3 linked regions of the Desulfomonile tiedjei DSM 6799 genome follow. The protein of the gene in region 2 interacts with the protein of the main gene of each other region in a pairwise test. Links are inferred from orthologs where the notes say so. Each region holds a gene or a part of one and is shown on either strand. Other genes may lie near its edges. The genes, in order: dnaX, dnaE and rplL.

The links.
Region 1: the proteins of dnaE (region 2) and dnaX interact in binary tests that used the Escherichia coli proteins (3 or more experiments, as listed by UniProt). The link is inferred for Desulfomonile tiedjei DSM 6799 from one-to-one orthologs.
Region 3: the proteins of dnaE (region 2) and rplL interact in binary tests that used the Escherichia coli proteins (3 or more experiments, as listed by UniProt). The link is inferred for Desulfomonile tiedjei DSM 6799 from one-to-one orthologs.

The regions. Positions count from the first base shown.
Region 1 is NC_018025.1:5,157,766-5,160,858, reverse strand. Bases 67-3,003 are described here. They hold dnaX (DNA polymerase III subunit gamma/tau), read right to left. Parts: upstream 2,437-3,003; coding sequence 697-2,436; downstream 67-696. Other genes in these bases: DESTI_RS22075 (hypothetical protein), read right to left, coding at 272-598; DESTI_RS29280 (DUF2231 domain-containing protein), read right to left, coding at 67-152. Also shown: more of DESTI_RS29280, read right to left, coding at 1-66; DESTI_RS22065 (Spy/CpxP family protein refolding chaperone), read left to right, coding at 3,037-3,093. UniProt on the Escherichia coli protein: Part of the beta sliding clamp loading complex, which hydrolyzes ATP to load the beta clamp onto primed DNA to form the DNA replication pre-initiation complex.
Region 2 is NC_018025.1:1,408,032-1,412,162, forward strand. Bases 80-4,054 are described here. They hold dnaE (DNA polymerase III subunit alpha), read left to right. Parts: upstream 80-395; coding sequence 396-3,854; downstream 3,855-4,054. UniProt on the Escherichia coli protein: DNA polymerase III is a complex, multichain enzyme responsible for most of the replicative synthesis in bacteria. This DNA polymerase also exhibits 3' to 5' exonuclease activity. The alpha chain is the DNA polymerase catalytic subunit.
Region 3 is NC_018025.1:6,057,266-6,060,098, forward strand. What follows is about bases 157-2,833. They hold rplL (50S ribosomal protein L7/L12), read left to right. Parts: upstream 157-1,140; coding sequence 1,141-1,527; downstream 1,528-2,833. Other genes in these bases: rplA (50S ribosomal protein L1), read left to right, coding at 157-352; rplJ (50S ribosomal protein L10), read left to right, coding at 548-1,078; rpoB (DNA-directed RNA polymerase subunit beta), read left to right, coding at 1,650-2,833. Also shown: more of rplA, read left to right, coding at 1-156. UniProt on the Escherichia coli protein: The binding site for several of the GTPase factors involved in protein synthesis (IF-2, EF-Tu, EF-G and RF3). Is thus essential for accurate translation.

The sequences.
Region 1 (3,093 bases), 3.7 Mb from region 2 along the record:
GTTCCCGCCTGATGGCGTTTCATATGATTTCCACCAGCCCACCGCTTGCTTGCGGACACATCATACACCGTGCCGTTGACTGCGACAAAAGCGGGTCTGTTTTCACGGCCATCGTTCTTGGCAAGCCCCTCTCGGTCAAACTGTCTATCCACGGCAGCCCCCGAAAAAGATCACATTCAAAACTTGCAGACGGTTTTGTTTTGCTGCACGGTCAGAGTGAGGCGACTCACCCGACCGTGTACAATCAACTCTATAAGGAAGTGAATTCCAACTAAATGAGTGCGTGCAATTTCCAGCGATGTTCGCCGGCAATCTGATCGATCTGGAACTGGTCACCGTCGGAATAGTTCTCGAGAAGGTCTTTCAAGATGGTCGTCAGTTTCAGGGTGAACTTGTCCTGCTTCTCATCAGATTCATCGGATATCACGGTGACTATCAACTGAGTGTTTTCGTCAGAATAGATAGCTTGTTTTCCAACGAAAATGCGAGGATACCTCGGATTGCTCGATAATTCGCAGTTACCAAGTTTTTCCACGGCTCGGGGTTGTCTGGGCCCGGCAAGGTGCGAACGTCCTGAGCAGCTTTTACATCCAGCCATAATAACATCTCCTCATTAGATCGTACTAGCAGGTTAGAAATTTGAGTCACCTCTGTCAAGAAGGGATCTCCTTGAATTTCAAGATCCCCCTGACCCAATCACATCTTAGGCAACGCTAAGATCTTGATATCCTCTACAAAGCTTCCGTCGAATTCCGAGAGAATGGCTTTCGTTATAGGATTCTCGACTGCTTCCGTTTTCAGAGCGCGGTTGAAGTCGCTTTCTCCATCCGAAGGCCCTGCATAGGGATCTTTGGTGTCCAGGGAGGTGGGAGCCGCCAACGTCAAAATTTTGATGTGCGCTCCTCCGAAGAAATCCTGCAGCAAGGTGCCAAGTTCCGGCTTCTTAGCCAACCTGGACTCGAAGCTTTCTTTATGAATCTTTTTGGTGAAACCGATTTCAACTTCTGTAGGACCGAACAAAAGCAGATTCCCGTGATCCATTACGGACGGCAAAATGGATTCGTTTTCAGACCTGAACCGATCCTTGAGATCTGCCCATACCTCATCCGGACTTCCGGACGGAAGCGGCATGATCTGAGTGATGGTGAACGTCTCCGGGGGAATATCTTCCGGAGGATCCGGTCGAGTATCGGGTACTGCAGCCACAGGCCGCAAAGTGCTCGTTTCAGCCTTCTTCGATTTTGGAGGGGGCTCCGACGAAGGTCTGGGTTTCGGACTTGCCGGAAGACCCTTATCAATGCGGCGGATGATCTCTGCGAGATCGGTGAGTTCAGGCGCATACGCCATCTTGAGGATGGTCATCTCCATGGTCACCCAGGGATTTCCGGAACGCCTGATTTCTCCTTCACTCTTCAGAAGAATGCTGAATAGGTTTTGGAGTTCCTGGGGTGAAGAGCGTCCGGAAATGTCCTCCATGTCTTGAATCTCGGAAGGCGGCGCTTCAATCAAACCTTCTGTTCGAGCATTCCGGGGAATACTCCGAGCTACAATGAGATTGCGGACATACTGGATCAAATCCATCACGATTTGTTCCGGATCGAATCCTTGCTGAAAGAGTTCGTGAACGATCTTCAAGGACTCTGCAGGATCCCTGTCCAGCACAGCAGTGACGAGTCTGCCGAAACAGTCTTTCCCGACAATTCCGAGGATTTGCGTCACGTCCTGGACAGTTATCCGCTGAGACGAGAATGCGATAATCTGATCCAAGAGACTCAATCCATCCCTGAACGAACCGCCCGCCTCCCGTGCGAGCAGGATGAGCGCTTCCTCTTCGGCCTGAATCCCCTCCTGCACCAGGATTTTTTCCATTCCGTCGGCAATTTCTTTGACCGAAATAGTCCGAAAATTAAACCGCTGGCACCGGGAGTTTATCGTGGGCGGAACCTTGTGGGATTCTGTAGTGGCGAAGATAAATTTCACGTGTGACGGCGGTTCTTCAAGTGTCTTGAGCAACGCGTTGAATGCATTGATCGAGATCATGTGGACTTCATCGATGATGATGATCTTGTACCGGGAAGCTACAGGCGGGTACTTTATGTTCTCATTGATCTCACGGATATTTTCCACCGACGTATTGGATGCGCCGTCAATCTCCTGAACATCGACGGAGGTCCCCGAGCTTATCTCTTTGCAGCTCGTGCATGAATTGCAGGGATTCGGATCGGCTGCGTCGCGGCCCGAACAATTGAGCGATTTGGCCAGAATGCGTGCAACCGTGGTTTTGCCGACGCCGCGTACACCGCAGAATAAGAAGGCATGCGCTACCCGACCCGAAATGATGGAATTCGAGAGAGTCTGAACCACATGGCCTTGTCCGACTACTTCGGAGAATGTGGAGGGTCTGTACTTTCTTGCGAGAACCAGATATGATGGCATTTGTGCGAGGCATCCGATGCCGTGAGAAACGACCACGGCCGGTGATCGGGATTGAGGGCCGGTCCCCGAGATTACTTCCGCTGCTTCCTTCCGGACCTGACGGGTTCAGTAACTCCAGACCGCCCTCTCCGACCACCGGCTATGGCCGCTTCACCGGCGCGTTCGGGAAGGATCGGCAAAACTCAGCGAGTGTACCAGATTATTTCCGCGCTCGTCAAGATCCAGGCAAGAACAATCCGGTATTCTTCCCGCGTGGAGTCCGGAACGATTGACAATCCTTAGTGCCGAAACCTGATATTAAGATCCTGTTGTACCCATTCCCCTGCACTGTGAAGGGGTTCACACAATACATATTGTATCTGTCCGTTTTTTTTCCGGACAGTTCCCCGGATAACAAAATTCAACCATAGATTCGGCACACATTTCAGGCCATTCCAGGGTACAGTGGAAGTGCCGACAAATCGCGATCTCTTCATCGACGCGTCTGAACAGGTGCTTCACTCCGTAGTCCGCAATTCAACGTGAATCTTTTTCATCAAACCATTTAACGCGAATCCTTCTTCTCAGTCAACACAAGTAATAAACCATGAGGAGGCGATTATGAAAATCGTGAAGGTATTGTTTTCCTGTGCACTTATGACTGTTTTGCTGATGGCT
Region 2 (4,131 bases):
GTGATTATACGAATGTGCGTTCAAAGAAGTAAACATCTGACAATCCGGTCCCGGCATGTCTCCGAAGCGAAGTCAGCCACGCCAAGACGTGGCGTTCGTAGCGAAGGAGATTTGCCGGGACCGGCAAATAACAGGTTTCTCAATATTCCCTTTGTGAAAGCACATTGGTAATAGACGGCTTTGCGTCGTCCGGAGCGAAAGATAGCTCCAGCCACCCAGATTACGAAAAGAAAAGCGAATTAGTGTGAGTTCCCACGAAGAAACCATAGGAAAATTTCCTTGCACCGGGTGTAGATCCCGAATCCACATGCCATCTCTTGCGCCTCATGTTTAACAATGATATGTTTGAGAACCTAAAGAAAAAGATAAATAATAACAATAATTAAGGAGTTCTGATGCCCACCTCGGATTTCGTCCATCTGCACCTTCACACCCAATACTCTTTGCTGGACGGGGCAATTCGCATTCCGGATCTGATAGCGGCGGCAAAGGAATACAAAATGCCCGCGCTTGCGGTGACGGATCATGGAAACCTCTTCGGTGCAATGGAGTTTTACTCTCAGGTGAAATCCAATGGTATCAAGCCGATCATTGGTTGCGAGCTGTACATTGCTCCGGAGTCCCGCTTCGATCACAACGCGAAAGCGGGGCAGGTAGCCTACTATCATCTGATTCTGCTTTGCGAAAACGAGAAGGGGTACAGGAATCTCTGCAAGCTCGTGACGAAAGCCTATCAGGAAGGCTTCTATTACAAGCCCAGAATTGACAAAGAATTGCTGCAACAGCATAGCGAAGGGCTTATCTGCCTGAGTTCCTGTTTGTCCGGTGAAGTGCCGTCCCTGTTGCTTGCGGGAGACGAAAACGACGCCCTGAAATCAGCGGAGTGGTTCCGTGAACTCTTCGGAAAGGAACGCTACTATCTGGAACTTCAGGAAAACGGGATGGATGAGCAACGCAAAGTCAACAAGGGGCTCATAGAACTTGCTGCAAAATTGGACGTTGACCTCGTTGCAACCAATGACTGCCATTATCTCCATAGAGAGGATCACAGAGCACACGAGATTCTTCTCTGCATTCAGACCGGCAAGAAGATGGAAGATACGGACCGAATGAGCTTTAGTTCGGACCAGTTCTTCTTCAAATCTCCGGAACAGATGTATCACCATTTTCGCCATATTCCTGAGGCAATCAAGAATACTCGAGTCATTGCAGATAAATGCAACCTTGTCCTGGAATTCGGCAAAATACACATGCCGCGATTCGACCCGGGAGAAGGTAAATCACTCAGAGACCTCTTCGCGGAACAAGCCCAGGCGGGATTCAAAGAAAAAACGGCTCGTTTGATCGAACAGGGTGCAATGGATGATGCGCTTTACAAACGGTATCACGACCAGATCGAGTATGAAATCCGCATGATCCAGGATATGGGTTTCTCAGGCTATTTTCTCATCGTGGCAGATTTTATCGGTTTCGCAAAGAAGAACAGAATTCCCGTAGGACCCGGTCGCGGCTCGGCTGCGGGATCTCTTGCCGCGTACTGTCTCGGCATTACCGATATTGACCCCATTCGCTACAATCTCCTGTTCGAGCGCTTTCTCAATCCGGAACGCAAGAGCATGCCTGATATCGACGTGGATTTCTGCATGGAAGGTCGCGACCGTGTCATCGAGTATGTTTCCACACGATACGGCAAGGACAATGTTGCTCAGATCATCACTTTCGGGAGAATGCAGGCGAAAGCCGTGGTGAGAGATGTGGCCAGGGTTCTAGGATTTCCGTACGCTGTGGCGGATCAGATTTCCAAATTGATACCTGAAGCCCTGAAGATGACACTGGACAAGGCTTTGAAAGAAGAGCCTCGTCTCAAAGAAATGATGAAGCGTCCTGAAGTGGCAGATCTCATCAACACGGCCCGATCCCTGGAAGGATTGACTCGCCATGCGTCAACACATGCCGCAGGGATCGTGATCTCGGACAAGCCGCTGGTGGAGCACCTGCCGCTGTACATTGGAAACAACGGTGAGACGATCACTCAGTTCGACATGACGTGGGTGGAAAAGATAGGATTGGTGAAATTTGATTTTCTCGGGCTCAAAACGCTTACCGTAATCGATCAGGCACTGAAACTCATTGAATCCGGCCGGGAAACGATTCTCGATCTTACAGCCATTCAGCTTGACGACCCGGAGACGTTTAGCATGCTCGCAAAGGGCGATACCCTGGGAATTTTCCAGCTTGAATCGTCCGGAATGCGGGACGTGCTGACAAAATTCAAACCATCGGTGTTCGAGGATCTCATCGCCATTCTCGCGCTCTACAGACCGGGACCGCTGGAATCGGGAATGGTGGACGACTTCATCAATCGTAAGCACGGTCGAACCTCCATTGAATACCCGCTGCCCGAGCTGGAACCGATTCTCAAAGAGACGTACGGCGTTATCGTGTACCAGGAACAGGTCATGAACATATCGAAAGTTCTGGCTGATTATTCCCTCGGTGAGGCCGACCTGCTCAGACGTGCCATGGGAAAAAAGAAACCCGAGGAAATGGCCGAGCAGAAGATCCGATTTGAGAAGGGCGCCGCGAAAAACAAAATCGATCCGGAACGTGCGGCATTCATATTCGAGCTTATGGAGAAGTTCGCAGGCTATGGATTCAATAAATCGCATTCCGCTGCATATGCGATGGTCACCTATCAGACGGCTTACCTGAAGGCCCATTTTCCGGCTGAATTCATGGCTGCTCAACTGAGTTGCGAGACCGGCAATACCGACAAGATCACGATGTACATCTCCGAGTGTGCAAACATGGGGATTGAAGTATTGCCTCCTCATGTGAACGAATCGCTTCAGACGTTTAGCGTGTCAGGCGGAAAAATACGATTTGGGCTCAGTGCGGTAAAGAATGTAGGGGAATCGGCGGTGGTGTCCATTCTGGAATCTCGGTCCGAAGACGGGCCCTTCTGCTCGTTGTACGACTTCTGCCGCAGAGTGGATCTCCGACGCACAAACAAGAAGGTGATCGAGAGCCTGATCAAATGCGGCGCAATGGACGGTCTGGGGCATTCACGAAGGTCCATGGCCGAACAACTTGATACTGTGATCGAGGAAGCCTCCAGTTTTCAGAAAGAGAAGACCAACGGACAATTCAATCTATTTGCGGGTGAATGCGAGGTTGCTGCACCTGCCGCGAGTTCGTCCGTGCAAGATATGGAAGAATGGGACGATTTGTATAAACTCCAGTTGGAAAAAGAGTTGATGGGGTTTTATGTCACAGGCCATCCATTAATGAATTTCATGGATATTATCGAAAAGTACTGTAACGCCTCGTCCCAGACGCTCGCTGCCACTGAACCGCAATCTCTCGTCCGAATGGCTGGCATGGTTAAAAAGATCAAAGAAATCCAGACGAAAAAAGGCGACCGCATGGCGTTCGTATCTCTGGAAGATCTCACGGGTATTACCGAGGTAACCGTCTTTGCGGATTTGTACAAGCTAACCAGAGATTTGCTGCAATCGAGCGAGCCGCTCATGGTGTCGGGTGTAAGAGAAGGCGACAAGGAATCACCCAAAATGCTGGCTCACGAAATCTACCCCCTGGATGAGGCTCCTCGTCGCATGAGCAAAGGTATACGGATACGGATAACTGCATTAGGAGCCGATCCGCGTCACGTTCCCCAATTAAAGAAGATTTTCTCGAAGCACAGAGGACGGGTTCCCGTAAAAGTCTCCGTATCCATACCCAACAGATCTGAAATACTTATTTCACTCCCAGCCGTGGAATGCGATCCATCGGAAGAATTCATAACGGAAATCAAAGATGTCCTGGGCTATCCGGCGGTTACTTTGGAGTAAGGTTCATACGCACAGGGCTGAGATGGATTTCCGGAAATGGTCGTGACGTCCCTGTCCCTGAATCGAGCCCGAAACAGATTGGTAGGGACACTCCTCGTGGGCATATGCGCTAACTTTAGGGTCGAAGTTGCTTAAATGGACACCTTCTGGTGTCAAGAAGGCCGTCAATGTCCCCCTTTTGTAAAGGGGGATTCAGGGGGATTTCAGGGGTTTAGTTCAGAATCCCCCCTGGCCCCCCTTTATAAAAGGGGGGGAACATTCTGATAAGTTAACGTCT
Region 3 (2,833 bases), 4.6 Mb from region 2 along the record:
CGATATGATGGGCGTGGTCGGTAAGCTCGGAAAAATTCTCGGTCCCAGAGGCATGATGCCGAACCCGAAGGTGGGGACCGTAACCTTTGATGTGGGTCGTGCAGTAACGGAATTGAAGGGCGGCAAAGTCGAATTCCGTGTAGAAAAAGCCGGTATTGTCCATGTCCCCGTTGGACGGGTTTCCTTCGGAAAGGACAAGTTGGCGGAAAATCTCAGGACCCTCATGGAAAGTATCGTTCGTCTGAAACCCTCTACGTCCAAGGGGGTCTATCTAAAGGGAATGTCTATTTCAACGACCATGGGACCAGGCGTGAAAATAGATCCTCAAGAAGTACGAAATCTCGTTAAGTAGATACTTGTATTAGGAGTACTGGATAGCAGATTTCAACAGTTTTCCGTTTTCAAGGCCAAGTCGGAGACAGCGGGCGTGCGCTAGCACTTAATCAAGAGCCAGCCTAGACGGAGGCCAGAAAGGGGTGCAAGAAGATTTCCACCCGATTCGCCTCGATTCGCTGTTTCCCTCCGACCAAAAGGGGGAAATCCTAGTTTGAAAAGAGAAGAAAAAGAAAAACAGGTAGCTTGGCTCCGTGAGGAATTACAGGAAGCAAAAGCTCTTTTCCTCACGAATTATCAGGGCCTGAGTGTTTCAGAGATGAATTCGCTCAGGAGTGAGCTGAGAAGTAAGGGGATCAAGTTCAAGGTTTTGAAGAATACCCTGACACGCCGTGCGTATCAGGATACGGAGATATCCGCTGTCGGCCCGGATCTCGCGGGTCCCCGCGCTGCCGCGTGGACGAACACGGAAGATGCCGTTCCGGCTATGGCAAAAGTGCTTTTCGATTTTGCCAAAACCCATCAGAACCTACAACTGGTCCGTGGTGTGCTCAAGGGAAAGTTGGTTCAACCTTCCGAAATTGAGACACTTTCCAAGCTTCCTTCCAGGGAGGAACTTGTGGGTCGCTTATTGGGACAGATGATGGCTCCTGTGAGTTCTTTTGTCAATGTCCTTGCGGCGGTCCCCAGATCTTTTCTCAATGTGCTGAAAGCCATTGAAGAACAGAAAGCGTCCTCATCGTAGTCCGCAGAAGGCGGAGCGATGGGGTTCCCGGTATTTTAGAAGAGCGAATCGAGGAGGATATTATGGCGGAAATCAGTAAAGACGACGTAAAGGCTTATATTCGCAACATGTCGGTGTTGGAGTTGAGCCAACTCGTCAAAGAGCTGGAAGAAGAGTTCGGGGTTTCTGCGGCGGCGCCCATGGCTGTAGCAGCAGTTGGTGCTGTGGCCGGTGGAGAAGCAGCCCCGGTGGAGGAAAAAACCGAATTCGACGTGATCCTGAAGGATTTCGGCGACAAGAAGATCCAGGTTATCAAAGTTGTACGTTCATTGACCGATCTGGGTCTCAAAGAAGCCAAGGATCTGGTGGAAGGCGTTCCGAAACCGGTGAAAGAAGGGGTCTCTAAGGAAGATGCCGAGAAGGCCAAGGCAGCCCTGGAAGAATCAGGCGCCACTGTGGAGATCGTTTAACTATTTCACCTGCTAGGTTTCAGAATTGGGCAGAGCATAGTACGTCGTACTGTGCTCTGCCTGAACTCGCGAACACCTCTCCTCACATCCTCCTTTAAGGTCACCACAATCAGAGGGAGAACATGAGTCCTTTTTCCGTGCATTCACAGAGGCTCAGGAAGAATTTTGCACGTATACCGCAGATTGCCGGCATACCCAATTTAATCGAGATTCAGAAGCAGTCCTACGATCGGTTCCTGCAAGCTGATGTCCCGCCCGAGGCGCGTGAAGATATCGGTCTTCAAGGAGTGTTCCGGTCGGTGTTTCCTATTAAGGATTTTTCGGATACGGCATCTCTGGAATTCATCAAATACACCCTGGGTGAAGAAAAATACAACGTAGAAGAATGCCTTCAGAAAGGCGTTACCTACGCGGTTCCTTTAAAAATTACGGTTCAATTGATTGTATGGGACGTAGATCCGGACACCAATTCTCGAACGATCAGAGACGTCAAAGAACAGGAAGTCTATTTCGGTGAAATTCCGATCATGACCGAAAACGGTACGTTCATCATTAACGGGACCGAACGGGTCATCGTATCGCAGTTGCATCGGTCTCCAGGCATATTTTTCGATCATGACAAAGGTAAAACACACGCAAGCGGTAAGTTGCTTTACTCTTCGCGGATAATTCCTTTGCGAGGCTCCTGGATCGATTTCGAATTCGATCCGAAGGACAGACTGTATGTCCGCATAGATCGAAGGCGCAAGCTGCCTGTTACCGTGTTTCTCAAGGCACTGGGATATTCCAGTGAAGAGATATTGAATTATTTCTACAACAAGCAGACGATTCTCATCACGCCTGACGGATTGCGGCGAAAAGTCGACCTGAAGCTGCTTGTGGGCACTTCGGCTCCTTCCGATATTTATGTGGAAGGATCGGAAGACGTCCTGGTACGCAAAAACAAGAAAATAACCCGTGCGGCTCTCAAAAGGCTCGCCCAGCGCCCTATCGCTCCGCTTACGATGAAAGTGGAGGATCTTGCGGGCAAAGTCCTGGCCCACGACATTATAGACGAAGCCACAGGTGAAGTCGTAGCGCCGTGCAACAAGGAAATCGCCCTGGATGAGGCTGAACAATTCGTTCAGGATCTTACTGCACGGGGCATTACGAGCTTCGACGCTCTCTTTATAGAAGAGCGTATCGTTTCTTCTTCTTTGAGAGACACGTTGCTGGAAGACAAGATTGACGACCGGCCGAACAGGGTTATCGAAGACTATCGAAAGCAACGTCCGGACGAAGAAACGAGCAATGAAACACTTAACGC